3 regions of the Serratia sp. NCCP-200 genome follow, and region 1 is predicted to be linked to each of the others. Evidence: riboswitches for the same ligand, from Rfam matches in the RefSeq annotation. Region 1 holds a riboswitch; each other region holds the start of a gene.
The links. A riboswitch is a leader RNA that binds a small molecule or an ion and turns the genes downstream of it on or off. The one in region 1 is predicted to bind thiamine pyrophosphate.
Positions count from the first base shown of each region.

Region 1 (10,523 bases):
CCTTCAACCGTGAACTGGACGCCAAAACGGCACAGGCAATCATCAGCCGTCAGTTTGTTGAAGTCATCATTGCGCCAAGCATCAGTGCAGAAGCCCGCACTCTGCTGGCGGCGAAACAAAACGTACGCGTGCTGGCGTGTGGCCAATGGCAACATCGCGTCGCAGGGCTGGACTTTAAACGCGTCAACGGGGGTCTGTTAGTACAGGATCGCGATCTGGGTATGGTGACCGGATCCGATTTGCGCGTGGTATCCGAACGCCAGCCAACCGCTCAGGAGCTGCGTGATGCGCTGTTCTGCTGGAAAGTGGCCAAGTTCGTCAAATCCAACGCCATCGTCTATGCGCGCGACAACATGACCATCGGCATAGGCGCCGGGCAGATGAGCCGCGTTTACTCCGCCAAGATCGCCGGGATCAAAGCCGCTGACGAAGGGCTGGAAGTCAAAGGCTCCGCCATGGCGTCTGACGCCTTCTTCCCGTTCCGTGACGGTATTGATGCGGCTGCAGCGGTTGGTATTACCTGCGTGATCCAGCCGGGTGGGTCGATTCGTGATGATGAGGTGATTGCAGCAGCCAACGAACACGGCATCGCGATGATCTTCACCGACATGCGCCACTTCCGCCATTAATCCCTTTTGCTGCGTGCGCTCAATGCGCACGCCGTTTATGGAGCACCTGATGAATATTTTAATTATTGGCAACGGCGGGCGTGAACATGCGCTGGCCTGGAAAGCGGCCCAATCGCCATTGGCAGACAAGGTTTATGTGGCCCCGGGTAATGCGGGTACTGCATTGGAAAACAATCTGACCAACGTCGATATCGCCCCAACAGATATCCCGGCGCTGGTTGCCTTTGCCAAGGATAACGCCATCGATCTGACCATCGTTGGCCCGGAAGCGCCGCTGGTGATCGGCGTGGTAGATGCCTTCAAGGCCGCCGGGTTGAAAATCTTTGGCCCGTCACAGGCCGCAGCACAGCTTGAAGGCTCCAAAGCCTTTACCAAGGATTTCCTGGCTCGCCACGCTATCCCAAGCGCTGCCTACCAGAACTTTACCGAAGTGGAACCTGCCTTGGCCTACGTACGCAGCCAAGGCGCGCCGATTGTTATCAAGGCAGACGGCCTGGCGGCAGGCAAAGGCGTGATCGTCGCGATGACGTTACAGGAAGCCGAAGACGCCATTCAAGATATGCTGGCAGGTAATGCGTTTGGCGACGCCGGGCATCGCATCGTGATCGAGGAGTTCCTGACAGGCGAAGAAGCCAGCTTTATCGTCATGGTCGATGGCGAGAACGTGGTGCCAATGGCCACCAGCCAGGATCATAAACGTGTCGGTGACGGCGATACTGGCCCGAATACCGGCGGCATGGGCGCCTACTCGCCAGCGCCAGTGGTGACGGATGAAATCCACCAGCGCGTAATGGACCAAGTGATCTGGCCAACCGTGCGCGGCATGGCGGCGGAAGGCAACACCTATGTTGGCTTCCTGTACGCTGGCCTGATGATTGCTGAGGATGGTCAACCCAAGGTGATCGAATTCAACTGTCGCTTTGGCGACCCGGAAACTCAGCCGATCATGCTGCGCCTGCGCTCCGATCTGGTTGAACTCTGCCTGGCAGGGGCCGAAGGCAAGCTGGATAAGAAAACTTCCGAGTGGGATGAACGCCCTGCTCTCGGCGTGGTATTGGCGGCTGGCGGCTATCCTGCGGATTATCGCCAAGGGGATGTGATCCACGGCTTGCCTCAGCAAGAAGATGCCAATGGCAAAGTGTTCCATGCCGGAACGCGTATGCAAGGAAATGACGTCGTGACCAACGGCGGGCGTGTGCTATGCGTTACGGCTTTGGGCACAACGGTGGCTCAGGCTCAGCAGTTAGCCTATCAGCTAGCGGAAGGTATTCAGTGGCAAGACAGTTTCTGCCGCAAGGATATCGGCTACCGCGCTATCGCACGCGAGCAATAACAACTCTTTGAGATACCAGCAGGCTCTGTTCGCAGGGCCTTTTTTATGCGCTAAAGGGTGTCTTTGGTGGGTTCCCAACTGCAGAAGTCATTATTTGCCACCAATAACAGCTCACGACCTTCCGGCCCATCTAACCAGGCTACGTTCACTGGCTGACTGCTGTTGGCCGCACGCCGCATGATCCACTCTTCAGCCTGTTGGTCCAAACCCGGCTTCACAACTTCGCCGTTGCACAGCTTCACCGCGCCTTGCTGCCAGTGCCCTTGTAACAGCCGTACTCGACCGGCATTAAGCGCATCGCTCAATTCCAGTATCCGCCGGGCCTGATATTGATAGAGCACAACTTCATCGTTGGAGAGTTTCTGGCGCTGAGTGGCCAGTTGGCGCTGCATAAAGCTGACGGTACCGTTGGCGGTGAAACGCAGTTGAATAGAGTCGCGATCGCCATCCGCATCGTTGCGTTTGATTTGGTACAACACACCATGCTGATATTCATACAGCGTTGTGACGGTACCCGGCCCGCGATAAGGGCTGTAGACACTCAACAGCGCCACTGGCCGCTGCTGGCCGTCATCCATCCTCCACACCCGCATTACCCCCTGATCGGCCACAAAGCCGCTGGCGGTAAAGGTTGGCGGGGCAGAACGGAAACTACAAGCACTCAAGGCAGCGACAACCGTAGCCGCCATGAGTGCCCGTTGAATAAACAAAAGGGGCGCCAACGCCCCCCTGTTTAAACCTTTCTGGAACACGCGATTAAGACTTAACCGCGTCTTTCAGTGCTTTACCAGAAACGAACGCAGGCACGTTAGCTGCTGCGATTTTGATTTCTTTACCAGTCTGTGGGTTGCGGCCAGTGCGCTCGCTACGATGGTTTACCTTGAAAGTACCGAAACCAACCAATTGTACTGCATCACCTTCTTTCAGGGACTCAGTAATGGCAGCCAGGGTAGATTCCAGAGCCAGCTTAGCTTGAGCCTTGGAAAGGTCAGCCTTCTCTGCGATTACGTCAATCAGTTGAGTCTTGTTCATAAGTTATCCTTACAGTGTGTTTATCGTTTGCAAAGCATCGAGTGCGACGGATATGCCGATGGACAGCACTCTCCTGCATACACGCACCGATAGCCACTTTTTTTTCGCCCCCCAAATGTAGACCAGACAGGGTGCGGATGTGAAGCCTTAAGGCACGACAAATCAGACGTTAAATCACGTTTTCTTGCCTTATTGCGTTAAATTTATCCCAATGTTACTCACCGCGGCCTCGCGCAGGTCAGATCGTAACCCTTTGATCAGATCCAGATCACGCTCTTCGCAGGCGGCCAACAGGCGGAAAATCTCCCATTGAATGTCCCATTCTTCCTCAACGGCAGGCAAAATTTTCAGCTCTTCGTCGGTCATTTCTTTGCCAGCCTGGGTCATTTCCAACATCGCCACGGTGCGAATTGAGGTTTCGCTGATGGCAATGGCGTGCTCCAACGTCTCTCCGCTGAGGCGCGAATGGATCAATTCCCCTAATGCGATGCAGGCATCGATCGCTGGGTAAACGCCATAAAGATCGTAATCTTCTGCCGACGGGATCGCCTCTTCCAACTTTTCCAGTTGGCTGTCAAAGTTGACCTTGGCGTCTTTCACCACCAGCGTTTCCCAGACCAAGTCCAGGATACGGCGATAAACGGCCGGGTCACCAAATTCCGTCTGCAGGCAGAACATCTGGTAATTCGGGTACATACGCTCGCACAGGCAGGCCATAAAGGTCAAATGCTGCCAGCTTTCCAGCTTTTCCAGGCGTAAATGAATCGGGTTACGTAGCATTGTCTACTCTCTTACTCATTATCTGCCGCGCAGTGTACCCGAAATCGCTCATTACGACACCTCTGGATGCTGCTGTAACCAGCGTACAAAGGCCGGACGACGTGAGGCAATGGCATCGGCCCAACGCGTGGGCTCCGGCAAGCGGTAGCCTGCCATGCAGCGTTGCACCCAGGCCAAAGCGCTGTCGGTGCTCACGCGATGGCCCGTGGCGATAAATAACGGATTACAACGCTCTTTGCTTCTCCATACCCATCCCAGCTGTTCGCCCTTGTCCTCCAGCGCGGCCAGCGAGCCAACGGTAGCGTCCAGCGGGGAAAATTTACCACATAAACGCTTCTTGGCCACGCCAATGGTTGGCACGTTGACCAGCAGGCCAAAGTGGCTGGCGACCCCCAAACGTCTCGGATGGGAAATGCCATGGCCATCGACAAAGATCAGGTCGGGCTTCTGTTGCAGTTGCTCCCAAGCGGCGATTAGCGCAGGGTATTCGCGAAACGAGAGAAATCCGGGGATATAGGGCATGGTGGTGCTGATACGGGCGATCTGATACTCCACCAGCTCGAGTGAAGGATAGCGCAGGATAGCAATGGCGGCGCGTGTTACCGCGCCTTCTTGTTCAAAACCGACGTCCGCACCGGCGATAAACGCCGGTGGGTCTTGCAAAAAATCATCGTGTCGAATGACTTCCCCGGCGCGCCTTAGCTGTTCGGCGCGCAGAGCCTGAGTATCGATCACAGCGTCTCCTTGCGGTTTAGCGGTGGTATTTGGCCGACAGCGCATGCACCGCTTCAACGAAGGCCCCGGCATGTTCCGGTGGCACGTCTTGATGAATACCGTGGCCAAGATTGAAGACATGACCTTCGCCCTGGCCAAAACCGGCCAGAATGGTTTCCACTTCCTGGGCGATGCGTTCCGGTGCGGCGTATAGCATGGAAGGATCCATATTCCCCTGCAGCGCGACTTTATCGCCCACACGGCGGCGCGCATCGGCAATATCGGTGGTCCAATCCAGGCCCAACGCATCGCAACCGGTGGCCGCCATCGCTTCCAGCCACTGGCCGCCGCCTTTGGTGAACAGCGTCACCGGCACCCGGCGTCCGTCATTTTCACGCAGCAGGCCATCGACGATTTTATGCATATAGTGCAGTGAGAATTCGCGATAATCACGGCCCGTCAGCACGCCGCCCCAGGTATCGAATACCATTACGGACTGCGCCCCGGCTTTGATTTGGGCATTGAGATACAGGATCACACTGTCTGCCAGCTTATCCAGCAGCAAATGCAGCGTCTGCGGCTCGGCGTACATCATTTTCTTCAGCTTGGTGAATGCCTTGCTGCTGCCGCCTTCGACCATATAGGTCGCCAACGTCCATGGGCTGCCGGAGAAACCGATCAGTGGCACTTCACCCTTCAATTCACGGCGGATGGTGCGCACCGCGTTCATGACATAGCCCAGCTCGTCTTCCGGATCGAATGCAGGCAGCTTCTCCACATCGGCACGGCAGGTGATTGGCGAAGAAAAACGCGGGCCTTCCCCGGTTTCGAAATAGAGCCCAAGCCCCATGGCATCGGGAATGGTGAGAATGTCGGAGAACAGGATGGCGGCGTCCAGCGCATAACGGCGCAGGGGCTGTAATGTCACCTCACAGGCCAGTTCGGCATTTTTGCACAGCGACATGAAATCCCCGGCCTGAGCACGGATGGCTTTGTACTCTGGCAAATAACGACCGGCCTGGCGCATCATCCATACAGGGGTGAGATCCACCGGCTGGCGCAGCAGCGCGCGCAGGTAGCGATCGTTCTTCAACTCATTCATTTCTTGGGCTCCCTTGATTATCTGCCGACATTGTACATTATTCTGCCCGACACAGCGCCACGGTGTCCTCGATCAGGCGGCGCGCCACGGTACCAGGCGGTGGCAGCAGCGGCAGTTGGTCATAGCGATACCAGCCCGCATTGAGCAACTCTTTAGGATCGTGGCGCAGTTCACCGCCCTGATACTCGGCCATAAACGCCATCATCAGCGAATGAGGGAACGGCCAGGGTTGCGAAGTCACGTAACGCAGGTTGGTAATGGCGATATTACTTTCTTCCATCACCTCGCGCGCTACGGCCTGCTCCAGGGTTTCCCCCACCTCCACAAACCCCGCCAGCACGGTATGGATCCCCCCACGGTGACGCACATGCTGTGCCAGCAGGATCTCATCATTGCGGCGGATAGCGACAATTACGCAAGGGGCAATCTGCGGGTAATAACGTTCGCGACAGTTGTCGCACAGGCAAGCGCTTTCGGTGCGGCTAAGGTGCATCTCATGACCGCAGTAGCCACAGAACCGGTGCGAGCGATAAAAGTCGGCCAGCTGTACGCCGCGCCCGGCCAGTTGGAACAGGCCGCGATCGAGACTGAGCAGTTGCCGCACCGATCCCATCTCTTTCGGCATCGGCTGGCGCACCAGCCAGACCGGTGCCCCCTCCCATTCGCCAATTTGCCGAGCCGGTCGGCCTTGTAAGGAAAATAATGCGGCAGAACCAAACGGCAATTCACCGTTTGGTAACCAAATTTTGCTTTCATGGCTGACGATCCACCAGCCATTTTCGTTACCCGTTAATGCAAGTTCCATATGTTGTTGCACAACCTCTGCTTCACTGGCAATCTAGGAATGCTCTTTGTTACATTTTATTAACTTACCACTTTTTCTTTCTCTTACACACGGAGTCAACCATGCTCAACCGATTGGAAAGCCTGACTCAGCGCGTTGGTGGCAGTAACGAATTAGTCGATCAATGGTTGCAGGCACGCAAGCAGCTACTGGTTGCCTACTGCAGTTTAGTCGGCATTAAACCCAACAAAGAAAAGCATACGCCGCTCAATGAAAAAGCGCTGGAGAACTTTTGCCATAATCTGGTGGATTATCTCTCTGCCGGGCATTTTCACATTTATGACAAAATTATCAAACAAGTGGAAGGATCCGCCAGCCCCAAAATGGCGCTAGCCACCAAGTTCTACCCCAAATTACAGGCCAATACCGAAGCCGTGATGGCGTTCCACGACCGCTACACAGAAGTCGATATCGATGACGTGTGTGAAGAACTCAATCAGGCGCTGTCAGATATCGGCGAAGCCCTGGCATCACGTTTCGCCTTGGAAGATCAATTGATCCAACTGGCGACAGAAACCTGGCAGCAGGGCCAGCCTGGCACCAATAATACTGAATCTATGTCTCATCCAGCCTAATTATCCCCCCATAGATTTCAAGCCGTAGCTAGGCAGCCAACAACGCTACGGCTTGAAAGATGACGGGGGATGGCTTGTAGTTTTTGTTTACCCTCTTATACTGAGGGCTCTTGTCGGAGTGCCTAGCGCTGATTTTTCATTAAATTGGCCAGGCTGAGACCGTTAATTCGGGATCCGCGGAACCTGATCGGGTTAATACCCGCGAAGGGAACAAGAGTAATCTATCGCCATAGGCAAGATGCTCCCGCCAGGGGCTGTGCCTGCCTTACCGGCTACCATCATTACTCCCTCCGAGCTCCAGACAAGCAATTTTCCACACATCACTACACTGATAGGAATTTGCTATGTCTACCGTGAACCAACCTCGTGCCCGTAAACAGCAGCGTGACCAAGCGCAAGATTTTATCGACTCTCTGCAAGGCGTTACCTTCCCTAACTCACAGCGGATCTATCTCGCAGGGTCGCGCAGCGATATTCAGGTACCCATGCGTGAGATCCAGCTCAGCCCGACGCTGATTGGCGGCAACAAAGACCAGCCCCAATATGAACAGAACGAAGCCATTCCGGTGTATGACACCGCAGGGCCGTATGGCGATCCGCAAGCGTTGATCGACGTACATCGTGGCTTGGCCAAGGTGCGAGCGGACTGGATCGCCGAACGTGCCGATACCGAAGCGTTAAGCGGCGTCAGTTCCGGCTTCACGCAACAACGGCTGGCGGATGTTGGGTTAGACCATCTGCGCTTTGAGCACCTGCCGCTGCCCCGCAAAGCCCTGCCGGGTAAATGCGTTACGCAGTTGCATTACGCTCGCGCCGGTATTGTCACCCCAGAGATGGAATTTATCGCCATTCGCGAAAATATGGGCCGTGAGCGCATTCGTGGTGAAGTGCTGCGCCACCAGCATCCCGGCCAAAGCTGGGGCGCCAATCTACCGGAAAATATCACGCCGGAATTTGTGCGCCAGGAAGTGGCCGCTGGCCGCGCCATCATCCCCGCCAACATCAACCACCCGGAATCCGAGCCGATGATTATTGGTCGTAATTTCCTGGTGAAGGTGAATGCCAATATCGGCAACTCGGCGGTCACCTCTTCGATCGAAGAGGAGGTCGAGAAGCTGGTGTGGTCAACCCGCTGGGGCGCTGACACCGTGATGGATCTCTCCACGGGCCGTTATATCCACGAAACCCGTGAATGGATCCTGCGCAACAGCCCGGTGCCGATTGGTACGGTACCGATCTATCAGGCGCTGGAGAAGGTGAACGGCGTAGCGGAAAACCTGACCTGGGAAATGTTCCGCGATACCCTGCTGGAACAAGCTGAGCAAGGCGTCGATTACTTCACCATTCACGCCGGGGTGTTGCTGCGCTATGTGCCAATGACCGCCAAACGCCTGACCGGCATTGTCTCCCGTGGCGGCTCGATCATGGCGAAGTGGTGCCTGTCGCACCATCAGGAAAACTTCCTCTATCAGCACTTCCGCGAGATCTGCGAAATTTGCGCCGCTTACGATGTCTCGCTGTCACTCGGCGACGGCCTGCGCCCGGGCTCGATCCAGGATGCCAATGACGAAGCGCAATTTGCCGAGCTGCATACGCTGGGCGAATTGACCAAGATTGCCTGGGAATATGATGTGCAAGTGATGATCGAAGGCCCAGGCCACGTGCCGATGCAGATGATCCGCCGCAACATGACCGAGGAGCTGGAACATTGCCATGAAGCACCGTTCTACACGCTGGGGCCATTGACTACCGATATCGCACCGGGTTACGACCATTTCACCTCCGGGATCGGCGCGGCAATGATCGGCTGGTTCGGCTGTGCGATGCTTTGCTACGTGACGCCGAAGGAACACCTGGGGCTGCCTAACAAAGAAGACGTGAAACAGGGGCTGATCACTTACAAGATCGCCGCTCACGCCGCCGACTTGGCAAAAGGCCATCCGGGCGCACAGATCCGCGATAACGCCATGTCCAAGGCGCGCTTTGAGTTCCGTTGGGAAGATCAGTTTAACCTGGCGCTGGATCCACAAACCGCCCGCGCCTATCACGACGAAACGCTGCCGCAAGAATCCGGCAAGATCGCCCACTTCTGCTCCATGTGTGGGCCGAAGTTCTGCTCCATGAAAATCTCCCAGGAAGTGCGTGACTATGCCGCCGCACAAGAGGCAGCCAAACCGATCGAAGTGCAACTAACCGGGATGGAGAAAATGTCGGCTGAATTCCGCTCACGCGGCAGCGAGCTCTACCACAGCGCGGCCAATTTGCAGGAGGAGATAAATAATGACTAACCTCACCTCTCCCTTCCCTGCAACACCGCACAGGCTGGGTTTATACCCGGTTGTCGACAGCGTTGAATGGATCGCCCGCCTGCTGGAGGCAGGCGTTACCACTATCCAGCTACGCATCAAAGATCTGCCAGACGAGCAAGTAGAGGCGGACATTGCCGCCGCCATTGCCCTTGGCAAGCGCTATCAGGCCCGGCTGTTTATCAATGATTATTGGCGGTTGGCGATTAAGCATGATGCCTACGGCGTCCACCTGGGGCAGGAAGATTTGGACACCACCGATCTGGCAGCTATCCATCGTGCAGGATTGCGCTTGGGCGTTTCCACCCATGACGATGCCGAGCTGGCCCGGGCGCTCGCCGTCAAACCTTCCTATATCGCACTGGGGCATATCTTCCCAACGCAAACCAAGGATATGCCCTCTGAACCGCAAGGCTTGGCCGAGTTGCAACGCCACGTCGCGGGATTACAGCAGTATCCAACAGTCGCCATTGGCGGGATCAGCATCGAGCGCGTCCCCGCCGTGCTGGCTTGCGGCGTTGGCAGCGTGGCGGTGGTCAGCGCCATCACCCAGGCACCAGACTGGCGCGCCGCTACGGCAACGCTGCTGCAACTGATTGAAGGCAAGGAGTCGCGCGATGCTCAATGACCAAGAGTTCTTGCGCTACAGCCGGCAGCTACTGCTGGAAGACGTCGGCCCCGAGGGGCAGGAAAAGCTGAAACAAGCCACGGTGCTGATCGTCGGGTTGGGGGGACTAGGCTCTCCGGCGGCGCTATATCTCGCTGCCGCTGGCGTTGGTATCTTGCTGTTGGCCGATGATGACCAGCTACACCTCACCAATCTGCAACGGCAAATTCTGTACCGCACTGGTGATATCGCCGCCAACAAGGCTCAGTTGGCGAAGCACCACTTGCAAGCACTGAACCCTCTGGTGGAGTCGATCGCGCTGGAGCAACGCCTGCAAGGGGCTACGCTGAGCGATGCGGTCGCCCGTGCCGATCTGGTGCTCGATTGCAGCGACAACATGGCCACCCGTCATGCGGTGAATGCCGCCTGCATCCAAGCCAGCGTGCCGTTGATCAGCGGCAGCGCGGTGGGGTTCAGCGGCCAGTTGCTGGTTATCGAACCGCCTTATGCTCATGGCTGTTATGCCTGCCTCTACCCGGAACAAACCGAACCGCAGCGCAACTGCCGCACGGCGGGCGTGCTCGGCCCGGTCGTCGGTGTG
Region 1 covers NZ_BAAKUJ010000013.1:1,510-12,032, forward strand. Annotated here, with positions in the region: gene purH (bifunctional phosphoribosylaminoimidazolecarboxamide formyltransferase/IMP cyclohydrolase) at 1-629, shown strand, start outside; gene purD (phosphoribosylamine--glycine ligase) at 679-1,962, shown strand; gene AC6HVW_RS24770 (DUF1481 domain-containing protein) at 2,013-2,651, opposite strand; gene hupA (nucleoid-associated protein HU-alpha) at 2,719-2,994, opposite strand; gene AC6HVW_RS24780 (YjaG family protein) at 3,184-3,774, opposite strand; gene nfi (deoxyribonuclease V) at 3,826-4,509, opposite strand; gene hemE (uroporphyrinogen decarboxylase) at 4,526-5,590, opposite strand; gene nudC (NAD(+) diphosphatase) at 5,628-6,395, opposite strand; gene AC6HVW_RS24800 (Rsd/AlgQ family anti-sigma factor) at 6,497-7,009, shown strand; TPP riboswitch at 7,114-7,236, shown strand; gene thiC (phosphomethylpyrimidine synthase ThiC) at 7,354-9,297, shown strand; gene thiE (thiamine phosphate synthase) at 9,290-9,943, shown strand; gene AC6HVW_RS24815 (HesA/MoeB/ThiF family protein) at 9,933-10,523, shown strand, end outside.

Region 2 (10,523 bases), on a different contig from region 1:
CGAACGCGCCGGTAACTGTTCACTGGAAGAAGTGATCATGGCCATCAAGGTGCGCCAGGACTTTATGCAGGTGCACACCAATATCAATCATCAGGAAATCTACCGTACCAGCCAGTTGGTCAGCCAACTGTGCAATATGCCCATCCCGGCCAACAAGGCCATCGTCGGTTCCAATGCCTTCGCTCACTCCTCCGGTATCCACCAGGACGGCGTGCTGAAAAACCGCGAGAACTACGAAATAATGACCCCGCAGACCATCGGTCTGAAAGATGTCCAGTTGAACCTGACCTCCCGTTCCGGCCGCGCGGCGGTAAAACACCGCATGGAAGAGATGGGCTACAAGGAGCAGGATTACAATCTGGACGTGCTGTATGCGGCTTTCCTGAAGCTGGCCGACAAGAAAGGCCAGGTGTTTGACTACGATCTGGAAGCCCTGGCATTTATCAACAAGCAGCAGGAAGAGCCTGAGCACTTCAGCCTGGAATACTTCAGCGTGCAGTCTGGCAGCAGCATTATGGCTACCGCCTCGGTCAAACTGAAATGTGGCGACGAAGAGAAGTCCGAAGCCGCTACGGGCAACGGTCCGGTCGATGCGGTTTACCAAGCCATCAACCGTATTACCGACTACCCGATTGAGCTGGTGAAATATCAACTGACCGCCAAAGGCCAGGGGCGCGACGCGCTCGGCCAGGTTGATATCGTAGTGTCTTACAATGGCCGCCGCTTCCATGGCGTGGGCCTGGCAACCGATATTGTGGAATCTTCTGCCAAGGCGATGATCCACGTATTGAATAATATCTGGCGCTCTCAGCAAGTAGAAAAAGAAAAGCAGCGCTTGCAGCAAACCAAACATCAAAATAATCAGGAAACGGTGTGAACATGACTAAGACTTACCACATTGCCGTCTTACCCGGAGACGGAATCGGCCCAGAAGTAATGGCTCAGGCCCATAAAGTGTTAGATGCCGTGCGTCAACGCTTTGGTATCCGCATTACTACCAGTGAATATGACGTCGGTGGTATTGCCATCGATCGCCACAGCACCCCATTACCCGCAGCGACCGTTGCCGGCTGCGAGCAGGCTGATGCCATCCTGTTCGGCTCGGTGGGCGGCCCTAAATGGGAGCACCTGCCACCGGCGGAGCAGCCGGAGCGTGGTGCGCTGCTGCCGCTGCGTAAGCACTTCAAACTGTTCAGCAACCTGCGCCCTGCCCGCCTGTACCAAGGGCTGGAAGATTTTTGTCCACTGCGTGCCGATATTGCCGCGCGTGGCTTCGACATTCTGTGTGTACGTGAGTTAACCGGCGGCATCTACTTCGGCCAACCCAAAGGCCGTGAAGGCCAGGGCATGCATGAGCGCGCCTTTGATACCGAGGTCTACCACCGTTTTGAGATCGAACGCATCGCCCGTATCGCCTTCGAATCCGCCCGCAAACGCCGCAATATCGTCACCTCGATTGATAAAGCCAACGTGTTGCAAAGCTCCATCCTGTGGCGTGAAGTGGTGACTCAGGTAGCCAAGGATTACCCAGATGTGTCGCTGTCGCACATGTATATCGACAACGCCACCATGCAGTTAATCAAAGACCCGTCCCAGTTCGACGTGCTGCTGTGCTCCAACCTGTTCGGCGACATCCTGTCCGACGAATGCGCCATGATCACCGGCTCGATGGGCATGCTGCCTTCCGCCAGCCTGAACGAACAAGGCTTTGGCCTGTACGAACCAGCCGGTGGTTCCGCACCTGACATCGCGGGCAAAAACATTGCCAACCCGATCGCGCAAATTCTGTCTGCCACCCTGCTGCTGCGTTACAGCCTGGGTGCCGATGAAGCCGCAGATGCGATCGAACGCGCCATTAATCAGGCGTTGGAACAGGGCTACCGTACCGCCGATCTGGCCGGTGCCGGCAAAGCCATCGGCACCAATGAAATGGGCGATATCATTGCCCGCTTCGTGGCTGAGGGGGCGTAAATCATGGCCAAGACCTTATATCAGAAATTATACGATGCCCACGTAGTGCATGAAGCGCCAAACGAGACGCCGCTGCTGTATATCGATCGTCATCTGGTGCATGAAGTGACCTCCCCACAGGCTTTCGACGGCCTGCGTGCCATGGGCCGCAAAGTGCGTCAGCCGGGCAAGACCTTTGCCACCATGGATCACAACGTTTCGACCCAGACCAAAGACATCAACGCCAGCGGCGAAATGGCCCGCATTCAGATGCAGGAGCTGATCAAGAACTGCGCAGAGTTCGGCGTCTCACTGTATGACCTGAACCACCCCTTCCAGGGTATTGTGCACGTGATCGGCCCTGAGCAAGGCATGACGCTGCCGGGCATGACCATCGTCTGTGGCGACTCCCATACCGCCACGCACGGTGCCTTTGGCTCGCTGGCGTTCGGTATCGGTACTTCGGAAGTGGAACACGTGCTGGCAACCCAAACCCTGAAGCAGGGCCGCGCCAAGACGATGAAGATTGAAGTCACCGGCGAGGCCGCAGAAGGTATCACCGCCAAAGATATCGTGCTGGCCGTGATCGGCAAAACCGGCAGCGCTGGCGGTACTGGCCACGTCGTTGAATTTTGTGGCAAAGCGATCGAAGCGTTGAGCATGGAAGGCCGCATGACGCTGTGCAACATGGCGATTGAGATGGGTGCCAAAGCTGGCCTGGTTGCGCCAGACGACACCACCTTCAATTACCTGAAAGGCCGCCAGTTCGCTCCTACCGGGGAAAACTGGGAGCAGGCCGTGGCCTACTGGCGCACCATGAAGTCCGACGCCGAAGCCAAATTCGATACCACCATCACCCTGCAGGCGGAAGATATCGCACCACAGGTGACCTGGGGTACCAACCCTGGGCAGGTTATCGCGGTCGATCAGGCGATCCCAACCCCCGATTCCTTTAGCGATCCGGTGGAACGTGCCTCGGCTGAAAAAGCGTTGGCCTATATGGATCTGAAACCCGGCATCAAGCTGACCGACGTCGCCATCGACAAAGTGTTTATCGGCTCTTGCACCAATTCACGTATCGAAGATCTGCGTGCCGCAGCCGCCATTGCCAAAGGCCGTAAAGTAGCCGCAGGCGTGCAGGCGATTGTGGTGCCTGGCTCCGGCCCGGTCAAAGCGCAGGCGGAAGAGGAAGGTCTGGACAAGATCTTTATCGAAGCCGGTTTCGAATGGCGCCTGCCGGGCTGCTCCATGTGCCTGGCGATGAACAACGATCGTCTGAACCCTGGCGAACGCTGTGCCTCAACCAGCAACCGTAACTTCGAAGGGCGTCAGGGCCGCGGTGGGCGTACTCATCTGGTCAGCCCGGCGATGGCTGCCGCTGCCGCCGTTACCGGCCATTTTGCCGACATCCGTGAATTGCATTAAGGAGCACCAGCGTGGCTAAATTTACTCAACATACCGGCTTAGTGGTGCCTCTGGACGCGGCCAACGTCGATACCGACGCCATTATCCCGAAGCAGTTTCTGCAGAAAGTCACCCGCACCGGTTTCGGCCAGCACCTGTTCAACGACTGGCGCTTCCTGGACGATGCGGGCCAGCAGCCAAACCCTGAGTTTGTGCTGAACCTTCCGCGCTATAAAGGGGCCAGCATCCTGTTAGCCCGGGAAAACTTTGGCTGTGGCTCATCCCGTGAGCACGCACCATGGGCACTGACCGATTACGGCTTCAAGGTGGTTATTGCACCAAGCTTTGCGGATATCTTCTATGGCAACTCGTTCAACAACCAGCTGCTGCCGGTCACGCTGAGCGAGCAGGATGTGGATACGCTGTTTAAGCTGGTGGCAGAGCACGAAGGCACTGAGTTCGTGGTCGATCTGGAAAACCAGACGGTGAATGCCGGGGGCAAAAGCTACCCGTTTGAGATCGACAGCTTCCGCCGCCACTGCATGATTAACGGTTTGGACAGCATTGGCCTGACGTTGCAGCATGAAGCGGAGATTTCCCGCTACGAGGCGCAGCAACCGGCGTTTCTGAACTAATTTCGCTTAGGGGCGCAGCTCACTCGCTGCGCCCTTCTAGATTTCTTCTAAATCACCAATAACCCAGCCACTTCCACCATACTCCCCCGATCAGTGCCCAGATCAGCAGGTTGACCACGCTCATGATAAAGCCGGTTTTCCACCATTCCCCCAGGGTGGCATAACCCGACCCAAAGATGATCGGCGCGGTACCGGTGGCATAATGTGTTAACGACATCATCAGTGAAGACGAGAAGGCCAGGATCAAGCCAAGCAGAGCCGGAGGCGCACCAAGGGCAATACCTGCGGCAAAGAACGCGGCGAACATGGCGGTCACGTGCGCGGTGGTGCTGGCAAAGAAGTAATGCGAATAGAGATAGACGAGCGTTAACAAAATGGTCCCCCCGACCCAGCTCATCCCCATATGATCGATACCCGAGCCTACCGTTTGTGACAGCCAGCCAATCAGACCCAGTTTACCGAGATAGGTCGCCATCATCACCAAGGCGGCAAACCAGACCACGGTATCCCAGGCCCCTTTGTGCTTCAGCACGTCGTCCCAGCTCAGTACGCCGGTTGCCAGCAGGATCGCCAGGCCAATTACCGCAGCCGTCGTCGGGTTAACTGCCAGTGCAGGGCCAAAAATCATCGCCGGAACCCCGGCCCACAGCATCAGCAACAGAGCAAACACGCCCAGCGTGATTTTCTCTGGCAGGGTTATCCGCCCCAGAGTTTGCAGCTTATCCTGTGCAAACAATGGCGCATCCGGGGTGCTTTTGATTTCCGGTGGATACAGCAGATAAACCACCAGCGGCATGACGATAAGCGAACAGATCGCCGGTACCAGCGCCGCTACCGCCCACATGCCCCAGGTGAGTTCGAACTCGGAACCGGCCCCTTTGGCGATCAGATTGACAATCAGCGGGTTAGGCGCAGTTGCGGTGATAAACATCGCCGAGGTAATCGGGTTGATGTTGTAGTTCACCAGCGAGAGATAGCGGCCAATCTTGCCGGAGGTATTCAGCTCGGGCTTGGAGCCAAAACTGTCCGCTATCGATTTCATTATCGGGTGGATAATCCCGCCGCCACGGGCGGTATTGCTCGGCGTAACCGGGGCCAGCACGGTTTCCGCCAGGGTTAACGCATAGGCGATCCCCAGCGTTTTTTTGCCAAACAGCGAGATAAAGTAGTAACCAATGCGCGACCCCAGGCCGGTTTTATTCAGGCTCAAAGAGATCATGATTGAGAAACCGATCAGCCAGATGAGTTGGTTGGAGAACCCACTCAGTGCATCGTCCAGCGCGGCCCCCGGCTTGCCAGGGTTGGTCACTCCGGTCACAGCCACCAGCGCAATGGCAATGATGGATACGGCGCCGATCGGCATCGCCTTGCCGATAATGGCAATGATGGTCCCGATAAACAGTGCCAGCAAATGCCAGGCATTCGGTGCCACCCCTTCTGGAACAGGGATCACAAACCAGATCAGCAAAGCGGCGATAACGGCACAGAGGGAGGGAACGGGTTTGAGCGGCGTTAGTTTATCCATAACATACCCACTTTTATCAACGGGATCGGCATCTTAATAGCAAGATGGATAAGAGCGTGAAGCTCACGCTCTGAGTCCGTTTATCTTAGTGAGAATGGAGCGGTTTCCTCAATGATATGTATCAACTAACCGGGTGTTACAGCTCACACTTCACGAACTTTGGCACACATCCACAGCGCCAGGATGGCAAGCAGAGTAATCAGGTAGTAAACCGCATAGTGCCCAAAGTTTTCTACCAGCGCGCCTTGCAGTACACCGGCCAGGATCACCCCTGTCGAAATGCTGTTGGTAAACATGGTGGTCGCGGCACCAGGCCGCCCCGGCATCAGATCCTGAAAATACAACATGCCGATCCCGGCAATAATGCCGATAAACACCGCGTTGAACAGCTGCAATACCATCAGGGCCGACTGGAACTTGAACAGCACCAGCCCGGCATAAAACAGCACGCCTGCCGCCACAGCAAACAGCATCATATTGCGTTTGCCAAAGCGTTTGACGTAATAACCCGCCAGCAGCATAGCCGGGATTTCCAGCCCGGCTGCGGTGCCCATCAGCCAACCTGCCAGCCGTTCAGGCAAGCCCAGATCGGCGGTGATGTACAGCGGCATATCGATGATATACATGGTGTTGCAGGTCCACATCAGCATCGAAGCCACAAACAGCAGACGCACATCGGGATCGCGCCAGGCGCTGATTGGCGCAATAGGCGGAGAATCTACGCTGATCTCAACGTCGGCACGGGGCACCGAAGGCAATATCAGCCACACCAACAGCACGCTGACGGCAAAAATCAGCGCCGCAATCATAAACATCACGGTAAAGCCGTAGTTCAGTGCCAACATAAATGACAGCGGCGGACCGATCACCCAGGCCAGTGAAAGCTGAGCACGCATCACCGAACTGAACATCACTACTTCACGTGCCGAGCTGTCCGCATACTCACGCGCCAGGGCAAAAATCTGTGGCATGGCGGTATTGGCAATCGCGGCCAGCAGTACACCTACGGTGATCAACGTCAGATAATCACGGTTGAACGCAAACAACAGGCTGTTGGCCAGGGCCATGGCACAGCATACCAAGATCAGCTTGCGCCGATCGCCACGGGTATCCGAACGCTTGGCCAACAGGAAGCTGACGATGATCCCGGCGATGGCATTCACGGTATAGAACATGCCTACCCATAGCGGCCGCACCTTTACCTCAGTGGTCAGAAACAGGCTCAGCGTGGGGGCTTGCAGCGCTCCGGCAATACCGGTCAGGAAGGCTATTAGCAGGAAGGCGGCAAAAACGGGATTAAAACGGCGCGGTAACCAGCGTCTGAAACTCATAGCGATATCCCTATCCAGAAATAAAGAAGGCTATGCTACAGAAGGAAAATTGCCGAAGGAAGTAAAGACGGCAGATAAAAATGCCAGTGGGTAACCCCACTGGCTGGTGAAAAGCACCATTACTCAGAATCACTTTTGCGGTGAACGTCAGATACGCTCACGGTATTGCTTGTCGCTCAGCGTGGCGATGTGCCACTGGGTCAAGTGGGCCAGCATCTCCAGCCGCGCCTGTTCAGGGACCACCTGCAGCCAATCGGCCTGCTGGCGGCGGATAGCGGTGAAATAACGCTGATAAAACTGTTTAGTTAACAGAACCGTCATTTGTTATCCCTCCGCTGATTCAACTGCCCTCATTATCGGCGTAATATAGGGAAAGATAAATTGACGACTTGATGCCAGAGAGTTCCTCTTTTATGTCCACCTCACGCCTGCAACAACAGTTCATCCGCCTGTGGCAACGCTGCCATGGCCAAACCACCGAAACCACGCTGCAAGAGTTGGCAGAGGTGCTCAGTTGTTCCCGCCGCCATGTTCGTTCGCTGCTGGGAGCCATGCAGCACGAGGGTTGGCTTACCTGGCAGGCTGAGTCCGGCCGGGGTAAGCGTTCGCTGCTCAGCTTCCACTACACCGGATTGGCACTGCAACAACAACGCGCCGAGGAGCTGCTGGAACAGGATCGCATCGACCAACTGGTCCAACTGGTGGGCGATAAAGACGTAGTACGCCAAATGCTGCTTTCCCAACTGGGGCGCAGCTTCCGCCAGGGGAAACATATCCTGCGCGTGCTCTACTATCGTCAGCTTTACAACCTATTGCCCGGTTCGGCACTGCGTCGTTCAGAAACCCACCTGGCAAGACAGATTTTCAACGGCCTGACACGGGTAAATGAGGAAAATGGGGAACTAGAGCCCGATCTTTCACATCATTGGCAAACGCTCACCCCTTTACACTGGCGCTTTTATCTTCGCCCGGCGATCCATTTTCATCATGGCCGTGAGCTGGAAATGGAAGATGTTATCCATTCACTCAACCGCCTGATCCCACAACCGCTATTTTCACATATCGACAGGATCGTCTCGCCTACGCCCTATGTCATCGATGTACATCTGCACACGCCGGACTATTGGCTGCCCTGGCTGCTGAGCAGCGTACATGCCATGATCCTGCCGCGCGAATGGCAGAACCTGCCGGATTTTGCCCGCCATCCGATTGGCACCGGCCCCTATCGGGTGATACACAACAACCAAAGCCAGATGAAAATTCATGCCTTTGACGACTACTTTGGCTATCGTGCCCTGATCGATGAGGTCAACATTTGGGTATTACCCGAAATCACCGAAGAGCTGGCGCACTCCGGCGTACAGTTGCAAGGGGATGATACCGGAAGGAACGAGCTGGAAAGCCGCCTCGAAGAAGGCTGTTATTTTCTGTTGTTCGACCAGCGTTCGGCACTGGCGGCCAATCCGGAAATCCGCAGTTGGCTGAGCGAACTGATCAACCCGATAGCGCTGCTCAGCCACGCCGGGCCGCTCTACCAGCGTTACTGGGCTCCGGCCTATGGCATTCTCCCGCGCTGGTTGCATAACCGCGTGCTGGGGCAGCAGCCCAAGCCTGCGGGCTTAACCGAATTGACCCTGACCTTCTATAACGAACACTCCGAGTTCCACGCAATCAAGCAGGCTATCGCCTCTCTACTAGCCGAACAGGGTATCAAACTCAATGTGCAGGCCGTGGATTATGAAGTCTGGCATAAGGGCAAGGCGCAAAGCGATCTGTGGTTAGGTAGCGCCAACTTCACCCTGCCGCTGGAATTTTCACTGTTTGCCACGCTGTACGAACTACCGCTGATACAACACTGTCTGACGGAGGATATCGCGCAGGATGCCGCTCAGTGGCGGGAAAACCGACTGTCCATGGCCGAGTTTTGCCAGCGCCTGGTCAGCAGCCATCAGTTGCATCCTTTATTCCACCACTGGTTGCAACTGCATGGTCAACGCAGCATGCGTGGGGTACGGATGAATACCCTCGGCTGGTTCGATTTTAAATCTGCGTGGTTTGCGCCGCCGGAAGCATAATCGCCTTTCACCCACGCCGCTTAGCCTCTACAATAGCGCCGACTCAACGGGGTGCGGAGAACCCGCCAATTTTTGGCCAACGGTTTTCCGCTGAGAGCACACCCGTCGAACCTGATCCGGTCAATACCGGCGGAGGGATTTGAGCATGGCGAGTTAACCTTCGTTAACCCAGCCCTCAGATACCTTTGCCCCTTTATTATTAGGAGTGCAAAGTGGTCAAAAAATACCTGCCCTGTTTATTATTGCTAGCGGCGATGCCGGTCCTGGCCAAGCCAACGCTGACGGTCTACACCTACGACTCTTTCGCTGCCGACTGGGGCCCGGGCCCTGCGGTAAAAAAAGCCTTTGAGGCCGAATGTGACTGCGAATTGAAATTCGTGGCGCTGGAAGACGGCGTGTCGTTACTCAACCGCCTGAGAATGGAAGGCAAGAACAGCGCCGCCGACGTGGTTTTGGGCCTGGACAACAACCTGCTGCAAGCCGCGCAGCAAACCGATCTGTTCACCGCCAGCCAAGTCGATACTAGCAAGCTCACCGTTCCCGGTGGCTGGCACAACCAGACCTTCGTTCCCTACGACTATGGCTACTTTGCTTTCGTCTACAACAAAGACAAGCTGAAGAACCCGCCGACCAGCCTGAAAGAGTTGGTGAGCAGCGATCGCCCCCTGAAGATCATCTATCAGGATCCGCGTACCAGCACACCTGGCCTTGGCCTGCTGCTCTGGATGCAGAAAGTGTATGGCGACGAAGCACCGCTCGCCTGGCAACAGTTGGCGAAGAAAACCGTCACCGTGACCAAAGGCTGGAGTGAAGCCTACGGCCTGTTCCTGAAAGGGGAAGGCGACATGGTACTGAGCTACACCACCTCCCCCGCCTACCATCTGATCGAAGAGAAAAAAGACCTCTATGCGGCGGCCAGCTTCAGTGAAGGCCACTACCTGCAAATCGAAGTCGCTGGCAAGCTAAAGGCCAGCAAACAGCCAGAACTGGCCGAGCGCTTCATGCAGTTTATGGTCTCCCCGGCCTTCCAGAACACCATTCCCACTGGCAACTGGATGTACCCGGTGATCAAGACGGAACTGCCCGCCGGTTTCGAACAGATCACCGTGCCGCAAACGGCATTACAATTCAGCGCCGAGGAAGTGGCACAACAGCGTGGTAACTGGATCCGGGCATGGCAAACCGCCGTCAGCCACTGATCCCCCGCTGGTTATGGCCGGGGCTGATGGCCGCCGGTCTGATCCTGCTGATCGCGTTGGCGGCCATGGGCTCGCTGTGGCGTCATGCGCCGGAAAGCGATTGGCGTAGCCTGTGGCAAGACAGCTACCTCTGGCACGTAGTGCGCTTTACCTTTTGGCAGGCACTGCTCTCCGCCGTGATCTCGGTAGTGCCTGCCATCTGGCTGGCCCGGGCGCTTTACCGACGGCGCTTCCCTGGCCGCACCCTGCTGCTGCGCCTGTGCGCCATGACGCTGGTGCTGCCGGTGCTGGTGGCGGTGTTTGGCATGCTGAGCGTCTACGGCAGGCAAGGCTGGCTGGCAACGCTGTGTGGTTGGCTGGGCGTGAACTACAGTTTTTCGCCTTATGGCCTGCAAGGTATTCTG
Region 2 covers NZ_BAAKUJ010000005.1:261,745-272,267, forward strand. Annotated here, with positions in the region: gene leuA (2-isopropylmalate synthase) at 1-877, shown strand, start outside; gene leuB (3-isopropylmalate dehydrogenase) at 880-1,971, shown strand; gene leuC (3-isopropylmalate dehydratase large subunit) at 1,975-3,375, shown strand; gene leuD (3-isopropylmalate dehydratase small subunit) at 3,387-3,989, shown strand; gene AC6HVW_RS17765 (DASS family sodium-coupled anion symporter) at 4,042-5,514, opposite strand; gene AC6HVW_RS17770 (sugar efflux transporter) at 5,658-6,845, opposite strand; gene sgrT (glucose uptake inhibitor SgrT) at 6,993-7,166, opposite strand; gene sgrR (HTH-type transcriptional regulator SgrR) at 7,259-8,920, shown strand; TPP riboswitch at 8,958-9,076, shown strand; gene thiB (thiamine ABC transporter substrate binding subunit) at 9,133-10,119, shown strand; gene thiP (thiamine/thiamine pyrophosphate ABC transporter permease ThiP) at 10,095-10,523, shown strand, end outside.
Region 2: another riboswitch for thiamine pyrophosphate. It lies ahead of thiB (thiamine ABC transporter substrate binding subunit); the one in region 1 lies ahead of thiC (phosphomethylpyrimidine synthase ThiC).

Region 3 (10,523 bases), on a different contig from region 1:
CTTTCAAAGTGTGATCCATTTAAAACAAAAGCCGAACCAAAGTGGTTACTGTATGACCCATGGCGACAGAGCCGCACTTCGCTCCAGGCCATAGCATCCATCACAGGAGAAAAAAATGATTGAGCTAATAACCCACGGAGCCGAATGGTTCATCGGCCTGTTCCAAAAAGGCGGGGAAGTGTTTGTCGGTATGGTGACCGGCATTTTACCGTTGTTGATCAGCCTGTTAGTTATCATGAACGCGTTGATCAACTTTGTTGGCCAGGAACGTATCGAACGTTTGGCACAGCGCTGTGCCGGTAACCCGGTTTCACGCTACCTGCTACTCCCCCTGATCGGCACCTTTGTGTTTTGTAATCCGATGACGTTGAGTCTCGGACGTTTTATGCCAGAGAAATATAAACCCAGTTATTACGCCGCAGCCTCCTACAGTTGCCACTCCATGAACGGCCTGTTCCCCCATATCAACCCTGGCGAACTGTTCGTTTACCTCGGCATTGCCAGCGGTTTGACCACGCTTGGCCTGCCGTTGGCTCCTCTGGCAGTGAGTTACTTCCTGGTTGGGCTGTTCACTAACTTCTTCCGCGGTTGGATCACCGATCTCACCACCAGCATATTTGAACGCAAGATGGGCATCCAACTGGATCGCCAGGTTCAACTTTAATTTGTGGAGCGCAGCATGAGTGCTTATATCCGTATTGAGAAAGGTGCTGGCGGCTGGGGTGGCCCACTACAGTTACCTATCGAGCCAGGTAAGAAAATCGTCTATATCACCGCCGGTACCCGCCCGGCGATCGTCGACAAACTCAGCGATTTAACCGGCTGGCCTGCGGTAGACGGTTTCAAAGAAGGCGAACCACCGGCGGAAGAGATTGGTCTGGCGATTATTGACTGTGGGGGGACGTTGCGTTGTGGCATCTACCCTAAACGCCTCATCCCGACTATCAATATTCATTCAACTGGCCGCTCTGGCCCTCTGGCGCAGTTTATTCTGGAGGATATTTACGTTTCCGGCGTACGGGAAAACAACATCAGCCTGATTGAGGTTGCACAAGGGTCTGAAACTCCTCCGCCCAGCGAAAAACAGCCACAACCAAAGGTTCGTGATTACGATACCAGCAAAAAAATCACCGAACAGAGCGATGGCCTGTTGGCAAAAGTCGGGATGGGTATGGGGTCAGTTGTCGCGGTGTTTTTCCAGGCCGGACGTGACACCATCGACACCGTGTTGAAAACCATTCTGCCGTTTATGGCCTTCGTCTCGGCGCTGATCGGCATCATCATGGCCTCTGGTCTGGGTGACTTTATCGCCCACGGCCTGACGCCGCTGGCCAACAGCCCAATCGGTTTGGTGACGTTGGCGCTGATCTGTTCCTTCCCCCTGCTTTCACCGTTCCTCGGCCCTGGCGCCGTCATCGCTCAGGTCATCGGCGTGCTGGTGGGCGTACAGATTGGTCTTGGCCATATTCCCCCTCAGTTGGCACTCCCGGCGCTGTTCGCCATTAACGCCCAGGCCGCCTGTGACTTTATCCCGGTGGGTCTGTCCCTGGCAGAGGCCAAGCAGGATACGGTACGTGTCGGCGTCCCTTCGGTACTGGTTGGGCGCTTCCTCACTGGCGCACCTACGGTCCTGATCGCCTGGGCCGCATCGGCCTTTATCTACCAATAAATTGCCCGGAGGAAAACCATGAGCACCATTTTCCAGACCACTATCACCCAGATTGGCGGCTGCGCCCGTGACGCACTGCTGGACAATATGCTGATCACCTTCCGCGAAGGCGCACCGGCAGATATTGAAGAGTACTGCTTCATCCACCAGCACGGCGAGACCGCCGGTGAATTACAAACCGGGGGCGTGATGGAGCTTGGCGATCGGCGCTACCCCATCACCGCCGTCGGAGAGGTTGCCACCCAGAACCTACGCGAACTGGGCCATATCACCGTACGTTTTGATGGAGAAACTCAGGCCGAATTCCCTGGCACGATCCACGTAACAGGCAGCACGCCCGCTGATGTCCCGTTAGGCAGCACACTGAAATTTATCGCATAAGGAGTAGATCATGTCTGAAGTAGCTGTAGTGATTGGCGGTGGCCAAACGTTGGGGGCTTTCCTGTGCCATGGCCTGGCTGAAGCGGGTTATCGCGTTGCGGTCGCCGATTTGAATGCCGACAACGCCAATCTGGTGGCACAGCAAATCAATCAGGAGTTCGGGGCCGATCGCGCCATCGGTTTCCAGGCCGATGCCACCGATGAGGCCAGCGTTATCGCGCTGGCTGGTGCGGTCGACCGGGCTTTCGGTCAAACCAACCTGTTGGTGTACAGCGCCGGGATTGCCAAAGCCGCGCCGATCACCGATTTCCCACTGGGGGATTTTGACCGCTCCTTGCAGGTGAACCTGGTGGGTTATTTCCTGTGTGCCCGCGAGTTCTCTCGCCTGATGATCCGCGACGGTATCGCCGGGCGCATCATTCAAATCAACTCTAAATCCGGCAAGGTCGGCAGCAAGCATAATTCCGGCTACAGCGCCGCCAAGTTCGGTGGCGTTGGATTGACGCAGTCGCTGGCGCTCGATCTGGCCGATTACGGTATCACCGTGCACTCCCTGATGCTCGGTAACCTGTTGAAGTCACCGATGTTCCAGTCGCTATTGCCGCAATATGCACAGAAGCTGGGCATCAAGCCTGAAGAGGTCGAGAAGTATTACACCGATAAGGTGCCGCTGAAACGCGGCTGTGACTACCAGGACGTGCTGAACACGCTGCTGTTTTATGCCAGCGACAAAGCCTCTTACTGCACCGGCCAGTCGATCAACATTACTGGCGGGCAGGTGATGTTCTGATTTACGGGCTGATAATTACAGATGTACCTAACAGCCCCTCACCCCCACCCTCTCCCACAGGGAGAGGGGGCCAGTACGGTGTCATAGTCAGGTATAGGACTCTATCTGAAGAACGCTAACCCCATATTTTGATACCGTGCCGTAGTTAAATACAGGAATAACGTTGTAGCACATTCGGTCCCCTCTCCCTGTGGGAGAGGGTTAGGGTGAGGGGTCGATCGCCGGACTCTCTCCCTTTATTTTCACACAGGAGAACAACCGTATGACCAGCGCACTCATTACCTTCGCCGTTATCGCCTGGCTGCTACAAATCGCCCTGGGTTGGTGGCAGCTACAGCGCTTTAACCGCGCGTTCGAGAGCCTATGCCAGTTGGGCACCGTTGGCGTTGGCCGCTCTGGGGGCAGGTTCAAACCCCGCGTGGTATTGGCACTGGCGTTTGACACCCAGCAGCGAGTATGTGGCAGCATGCTGATGCGCGGCCTGACCATCTTCGCCCAGCCGAAACAGCTCACGCAGTTACATGGCATGCACCAACAACAACTCTGCCCAGATGTGATCTTCCCCGAGGATCGGGCATGCCAAACTGCACTATCGTTAGCGATCGCACCGAAATCATGATATTTTCACATTAAAAGACATTACCTTTCATAGTGAACTATATCACCGAGAGGAATGGTAAACTCTTGTGAACAGGGATCTCTATGAAACCAAAGCAGCGGCAAGCCGCTATCCTCGAATACTTGCAGCGGCATGGCAAAACGGCAGTGGATGCCTTGGCAGAGCATTTCTCCACGACCGGCACCACCATCCGTAAAGATCTCACCTTGCTGGAAGAAGAAGGCGAGGTGATCCGCACCTATGGCGGCGTGGTGCTTAGCCGTGACGATGGCGATCAGCCCATCGATCGTAAAACCCATATCAATACCGAAAAGAAGCGCCAGATCGCCTATGCCGCCATCAAGCTGATCGATGATGGTGATTCGCTGATCTTTGACGCAGGCAGTACGGTATTGCAGATGGTGCCACATCTGGCGCAGTTCAATAACATCACCGTGATGACCAATAGCCTGACTATCGTTAACGCGCTGGTGGAACTGGATAACGATCAAACCATCCTGATGCCCGGCGGCACCTACCGTAAAAAATCTGCCTCCTTTCACGGCAGCCTGGCGGAGTCGGCATTTCAGCAGTTCAGCTTCGATAAGCTGTTTATTGGGGCCGACGGTGTCGACCTCAATGCGGGTGTCACCACCTTTAATGAGGTGCATAATGTCAGCAAGGCGATGTGTGAAGCCGCCAGCCGCATTGTGTTGCTGGTCGATTCCTCGAAGTTTGGCCGCAAAAGCCCCAACGTGGTGTGCGATCTGAGCGTCGTGGATACCCTGATTACCGATAACGGCATCAACCCGGATTACCTGGCTGCGCTGCAGGCCAAAGGTATCAATATCATTCTGGTAGGAGACCCCCTTGATGAGTAACGCCACTGCCCTGCTCAACTTTGCCCGTGAAACGCTGGAAATTGAGCTGACCGAAGCGCAACGCCTGCTGACTCGTCTGGATGACAATTTTGTCCATGCCTGCGAACTGCTGCTCAACTGCCGTGGCAAGGCGGTAATTTCCGGCATTGGTAAATCCGGCCATATCGGCAAGAAGATTGCCGCCTCGTTGGCCAGCACCGGCACCCCGTCGTTTTTCGTCCATCCGGCGGAAGCCTTGCATGGCGATTTGGGGATGATCGGCGCCGATGATGTGGTGATCTTCATCTCCTATTCAGGCCGCGCCAAAGAGCTGGATCTGATCCTGCCGCTGCTGGCAGAGAGCAAGATCCCCGTGATTGCCATGACCGGTGGCAAAGAGTCGCCGCTGGCACTGGGTGCTGCCTGTACGTTGGATATCAGCGTTGAACGTGAAGCCTGCCCGATGGGCCTGGCACCCACTTCCAGCGGAGTGACTACGCTGATGATGGGGGATGCATTAGCGATGGCCCTGATGCGCCAGCGCGGTTTTAATGCCGAAGATTTTGCCCGTTCCCATCCCGGTGGCAGCCTGGGTGCTCGCCTGCTAAATCGCGTCCATCACTTGATGCGTACCGGCGATCGCCTGCCGATGGTGCAAGAAAGTGCCAACGTAATGGAAGCCATGCTGGAATTGAGCCGTACCGGGCTAGGCCTGGTAGCCGTATGTGATGCACAGCAAAAAGTGGTGGGCGTGTTTACCGACGGTGACCTGCGCCGCTGGTTGGTGAAGGGTAATAGCCTCAATGACGGCCTCAGCCCGGCGATCACTCGCCCCGGCTACCGCTTGCCAGAACAGTGGCGTGCCGGGGAAGCCCTGGAAGCGCTGCACGAACAGCACATCAGCGCGGCTCCGGTGGTGGATATCGATGGCGTACTGGTAGGTGCAATCAACCTGCACGACCTGCATCAGGCCGGGATCGGCTGATATCACGTAGGGGGCGTAGCATGCTACGCCCGCTTAACTACCTTGGCGCGTAGCTTTCCCCCTCAGCAGCGTTACTTCCAGTCTGGATTGCCCTCAAACTGTTTCTTCAGCAACGCTTTCATCTGATCATCCGGTTTACCCAGCCATTGATATTTGGCGTATTGCTTCGGATGGTCGATGGCCTGCGGCTTATTGGGCACTTCAACCCGCACGCCCCAAGCCTGGGACTTGTCTGCTTTAAAAGCCACAATCATAAAGTTATTGGCGCAGTCATGCGGCTTGCAGATGTTACCGATCTGGTAGCTTTGCCCTTGCCAGGTGACGGTTTCGGCTGGTGTGGAAGTGCCGATCCCTTTGCGCGCCCAACCCGGTAACTGTGCCTGGCCCTTCACCATATTTTTCCAACTGGTTTGGTAGCCCGGTTGCTGGATCAGATCTGAGGCAGTGATAATCTGTTCGGCAAAACTGCCGGTGCTAAATCCAAGCAGGGTCGCAACCAAGGCTCCCAGCAACCTCTTTTTTCCTATCATGGTCTCCTCCCTCGGTAAATCAAAAGCGTAGCTCCAAGTAGCTCAGACCACAATTAAACGGGAAAGTTGGCTCAGCGTTTTTCGTCAGACAACCTGCCAATACCTTTTTTTGGTTGCCCCAACCCTGATTAGCCGCTTTCCTTCTTGGAAGCGGCGGTAAAATTTCTTCCGACATTTCTTCCGACATTTCTTCCGACATTGTGGCAACGTTTCTCAGCTTGTCACCCAATACCTTTGGTTAATGTCGCCACCAGTTTCGCCAGCATAAACTCAATCTCTGGCTCACCACCATGCATGGAAATGGTGTACCGGCCCAATACCCTGCCCCACCTCCAGGCTATCGGCCTGCTGTAAAGCCTGTTGCAGGTAGTTTTTTGCCGCAGCTACGGTATCGGCCCAATTTGGGTGGCGCGGGCGCAGAGCAGCCAGTGCCGCAGATAAGGTGCAACCGGTGCCGTGCGTGTGCCTGGTCGCTATGCGCGGCGCACTAAAGCGCTGCTCAAAGCCGGGGGTAAATAGCCAATCTGGGCTTTCCTCTTCACTTAGGTGGCCCCCCTTCATTAACACCGCCTGACAGCCCATCGCTAACAACGCCTGTCCCTGCTCGCGCATTTGCGATTCGTTTTGTGCCGGAGCGCAGGCCAGCAAAGCCGCCGCCTCTGGCAAGTTCGGCGTGATAATGGAAACCAACGGCATTAGCTCACGGCGGATGGACTCCACCGCTTCCGGTGCCAACAGCGGGTCACCACTTTTAGCCAGCATCACCGTATCCAGCACTACATAAGGCAGCTTGTAATGGCGTAGGCGCTCGGCCACCGCCTGCACGATGTCGGCATTAGCCAACATGCCGATTTTAGCGCTGTCGATACGCACATCGCTGAGTACCGAATCCAGTTGGGCGGCCACAAATGCCGGTTCGATATGATATACCGACTGCACGCCACGGGTGTTCTGCGCCACCAGCGCGGTGATCACGCTGGTGCCATAGGCCCCCAATGCGGAGAAAGCTTTCAGATCGGCCTGAATACCGGCTCCACCGCTAGGATCGGTGCCAGCGATGGTGAGAGCGTTAATCCGTTTCATAGCAGATCCTCCATGCGCAGTTGGTAGAGGGCATCCAGGAAGGCGGCAGTAAAGCTGCCAGGGCCAGAACACCGCGCCGTGGCCCTTTCACCACATAGCGCCATCACCCGGCAAGCGGTGGCAACGTTATCCAGCCGATCGCCCGGCAAACTGCAAAATGCTGTCACAACGGCCGAAAGCGCGCAGCCCGTCCCCACCACGCGCGTCATTAATACATCGCCACCGGTGACGGCCCAGTCTCGCTCACCATCGGTGATGTAGTCTGTCTCACCGGTGACGGCCACAATGGCCCCGCAATTACGCGCCAATACGCGTGCTGCGGGTAACGCCACCAGCGAGTCATCCTGGCTATCCATACCACGGGCGCTGGTCTGCAGGCCGCTCAAGGCAATGATTTCCGACGCGTTGCCACGGATCGCCGCAGGCCGCAGGGTGAGCAAGCGGCGGGCGAAGATTGCTCGGTATTCCAATCCCCCAACGGCAACCGGATCCAGTAACCAGGGCTTTTCAGCACGATTGGCAGCCTCGATGGCGGCTAACATCGACTCTGCCCGCGATGCGTGCAGGGTGCCGATATTGATCAACAGCGCATCAGCCACGCGGCTGAACTGCGCGGCCTCTTCCGGTTCCACCACCATGGCTGGCGAAGCGCCTAACGCCAGCAGCACGTTGGCCGTCAGCTCTTGCACCACTTCGTTGGTCAGGCAGTGGATCAATGGAGGTTGGCGTTTAAATTGGTTAAAGCAGGCCGCGGCACGGATGCCGGGTAACACATCAGGTCGAGTAAACATAATGCTCCCAACCGGCGTTCAAGAGGGCGGGTACCGGTTGAGATACCGCGACATCCCTACGCTGGCATAATCCAGATCAGGTAATACGGGTAATTTCTCAGCCCCTAGGGGCACCCCGAGTCGACGTTTGCCATTATTGAGGCTGTGGCCAGTGAGGTCAATCACGCGATAGCGTCAAAAAATAAAAAGGAGACGCCGTCTCCCCCAGATAATGTATAGTTCGCGTTTAACGGGGAAACCATGCTCACTCACTCATCTATCCGCCTTAACAAATACATTAGCGACAGCGGCATGTGTTCTCGTCGCTCTGCCGACCGCCACATCAAGCAAGGCAACGTTTCCATCAACGACAAGTTAGCCTCCTTGGGTGCTCAGGTATTGGTCGGGGATGTGGTGACAGTTAACGGCCAGCCGATCGAACCGCGTGATGCGGACGATCTAGTGCTTATCGCACTGAATAAGCCTGTTGGCATCATCACCAGCATGGGGAAGCACGTGCGGGATAACATTGGTGATTTCGTTAATCACACCAGACGCGTCTTTCCCATCGGGCGCCTGGATAAAGACTCCCAAGGGCTGATTTTCCTGACCAATGACGGCGAACTGGTCAATAAGATCCTCCGTGCTGGCAACAATCACCAAAAAGAGTATCTGGTGACCGTCAACAAACCGGTGACCGATGAGTTTATTCAGGGCATGAGTGCGGGCGTCCCCATCCTGGGCACGGTGACTCAAAAATGCTTAGTAGAGAAAGAAGCCCCGCAGGTGTTTCGCATCACCCTGGTGCAAGGGCTTAACCGCCAAATCCGCCGCATGTGCAAATATTTTGGTTATAAAGTCATCAAGCTTGAGCGCGAACGTATTATGAACATCGCTCTGCAAGGGTTGCCGATGGGCGAATGGCGGGATTTTACCGCTGATGAACGGATCGAGTTATACGAGCTGATTGAACACTCCTCGTCTGAGGATATTTCCGCCCCCGCTTCAATAACGCCAGATTTAAGCGACAGTAGCGTTACTCCAACTCCGGCAATCACTGATTAACCTGATTGCGTTATTCCAGAAATGGGGCGTACCGATAGCGATCCGTCCTCACTGAAGGGTCTGCATTTTTCTTGAAAATCCGCACCTTCCTACCTTTACCTCTCATTCCGTTCGAAATTGCAATCAACCTCTCAAAACAGCCGATAATTATCAGTTGATCTTGTTTTCATTCGGCTCTATCTTCTCGCATCCGGGTACATGTTGCGGCTCGCTGGATGCGGTCTATCCCTCCTCCCCTTTCCGTCTACCAAACGGATTTATGACTCTTTTCTTGTCAGAGTTACCACACGGCATTTGATAAATTTCGGTAAACATGAATTCAACGGTTAAAGATACCTTGGCAGCGCGTGACGTCACCCTAACCCCGTGGACAGGCTTTTATTTCCTGCAGTCGCTGCTGATCAACTTCGCCCTCGGCTACCCATTTAGTCTGCTGTATGCCGTGGCGTTCAGTTGTGTGTTACTGCTGCTGTGGCGCCTCAGCCCGCGCTTGCAAAAGAGTGTGATCGGGCTGTGTAGCCTCATCGCCGCCATGTATTTCCCATTTTCTCAGGCCTATGGCTCGCCCAATTTTAATACCCTGCTGGCGTTACACTCGACCACGGTGGAAGAGTCCAGCGAGATATTGACCATCTTCCCGTGGTACAGCTATCTGGTGTCCCTGTTTATTCTGGCACTGGGTATTATCGCATTGCGCCGTAAGCCAACCCCGAAAGGCGCTTGGAACACCCTCCAGAGCTTATGTCTCACCATCAGCGTGGTCTGCTTTTTTGTCACGCCAGTACAGAATCTGGCGTACGGTGGCGTGTTTAAATTGACCGACTCTGGTTATCCCGTGTTTCGTTTCGTCAGAGATGTGATCGCCAATAACCAGGAAGTGATTGATGAAAAAGCCCGTATGCAGGCGTTTTCACAGCTGAAAGATTCCTGGAACGTGCTGGCGGTGAAACCGAAATATCATATCTACATGGTAGTGATCGGCGAAAGCGCGCGGCGAGATGCCTTAGGGGCGTTTGGTGGGCACTGGGACAATACCCCCTTCGCCAGCCACGTAAACGGTACTCTGTTGCTTAACTATATTGCGGCCAGCGGCTCAACACAGAAATCGCTCGGCTTAACGTTAACCCGTGTCATTAACGGCAAACCGCAGTATCAGGATAACTTCGTCACGTTGGCCAATCGGGCAGGTTTTCAGACCTGGTGGTTCTCCAACCAAGGCCAAATTGGTGAATATGACACCGCTATCGCCAGCATTGCCAAACGTGCCGATGAAGTGCAGTTCCTGAAAAACGGTGATTTTGAAGCGGATAAGAATACCCATGATGAAACGCTGCTCAAAATGACCGCTCAGGTTTTTGCCGCCCCGAGCAGCACTAACCCGCAGTTGATCGTCTTGCACCTGATGGGTTCACATCCGCAAGCCTGCGACCGGACTCAGGGGAAGTACGCGGACTTTGTGCAATCCAAAGAGACCTCCTGCTATCTTTACTCCATGACGCAAACTGACAACCTGCTGAAACAGCTCTATCAGCAGTTACGCGACACCGGGGAAAGTTTCTCAATGGTCTACTTCTCCGATCACGGTCTGGCGTTTAAAGAGCGCGGTACCCAGGTGCAATATCTGGCCCACGATGACCAGTTTCAGCAAAATTTTCAGGTCCCCTTTATGGTGCTTTCCAGCGATGACACCGCACACCGCCTGATTAAAGCCCCTCGTTCGGCCAATGACTTCCTGACCTTTTTCGCCTCGTGGACCGGGATCAAAACCAAAGAGCTGACGCCGAAATACTCG
Region 3 covers NZ_BAAKUJ010000001.1:213,324-223,846, reverse strand. Annotated here, with positions in the region: gene srlA (PTS glucitol/sorbitol transporter subunit IIC) at 116-664, shown strand; gene srlE (PTS glucitol/sorbitol transporter subunit IIB) at 680-1,669, shown strand; gene srlB (PTS glucitol/sorbitol transporter subunit IIA) at 1,688-2,050, shown strand; gene srlD (sorbitol-6-phosphate dehydrogenase) at 2,061-2,840, shown strand; gene gutM (transcriptional regulator GutM) at 3,103-3,459, shown strand; gene srlR (glucitol operon DNA-binding transcriptional repressor SrlR) at 3,543-4,319, shown strand; gene gutQ (arabinose-5-phosphate isomerase GutQ) at 4,312-5,283, shown strand; gene AC6HVW_RS01035 (inhibitor of vertebrate lysozyme family protein) at 5,355-5,813, opposite strand; gene thiD (bifunctional hydroxymethylpyrimidine kinase/phosphomethylpyrimidine kinase) at 6,096-6,896, opposite strand; gene thiM (hydroxyethylthiazole kinase) at 6,893-7,687, opposite strand; TPP riboswitch at 7,724-7,815, opposite strand; gene rluF (23S rRNA pseudouridine(2604) synthase RluF) at 7,928-8,731, shown strand; gene AC6HVW_RS01015 (phosphoethanolamine transferase) at 9,045-10,523, shown strand, end outside.
Region 3: another riboswitch for thiamine pyrophosphate. It lies ahead of thiM (hydroxyethylthiazole kinase); the one in region 1 lies ahead of thiC (phosphomethylpyrimidine synthase ThiC).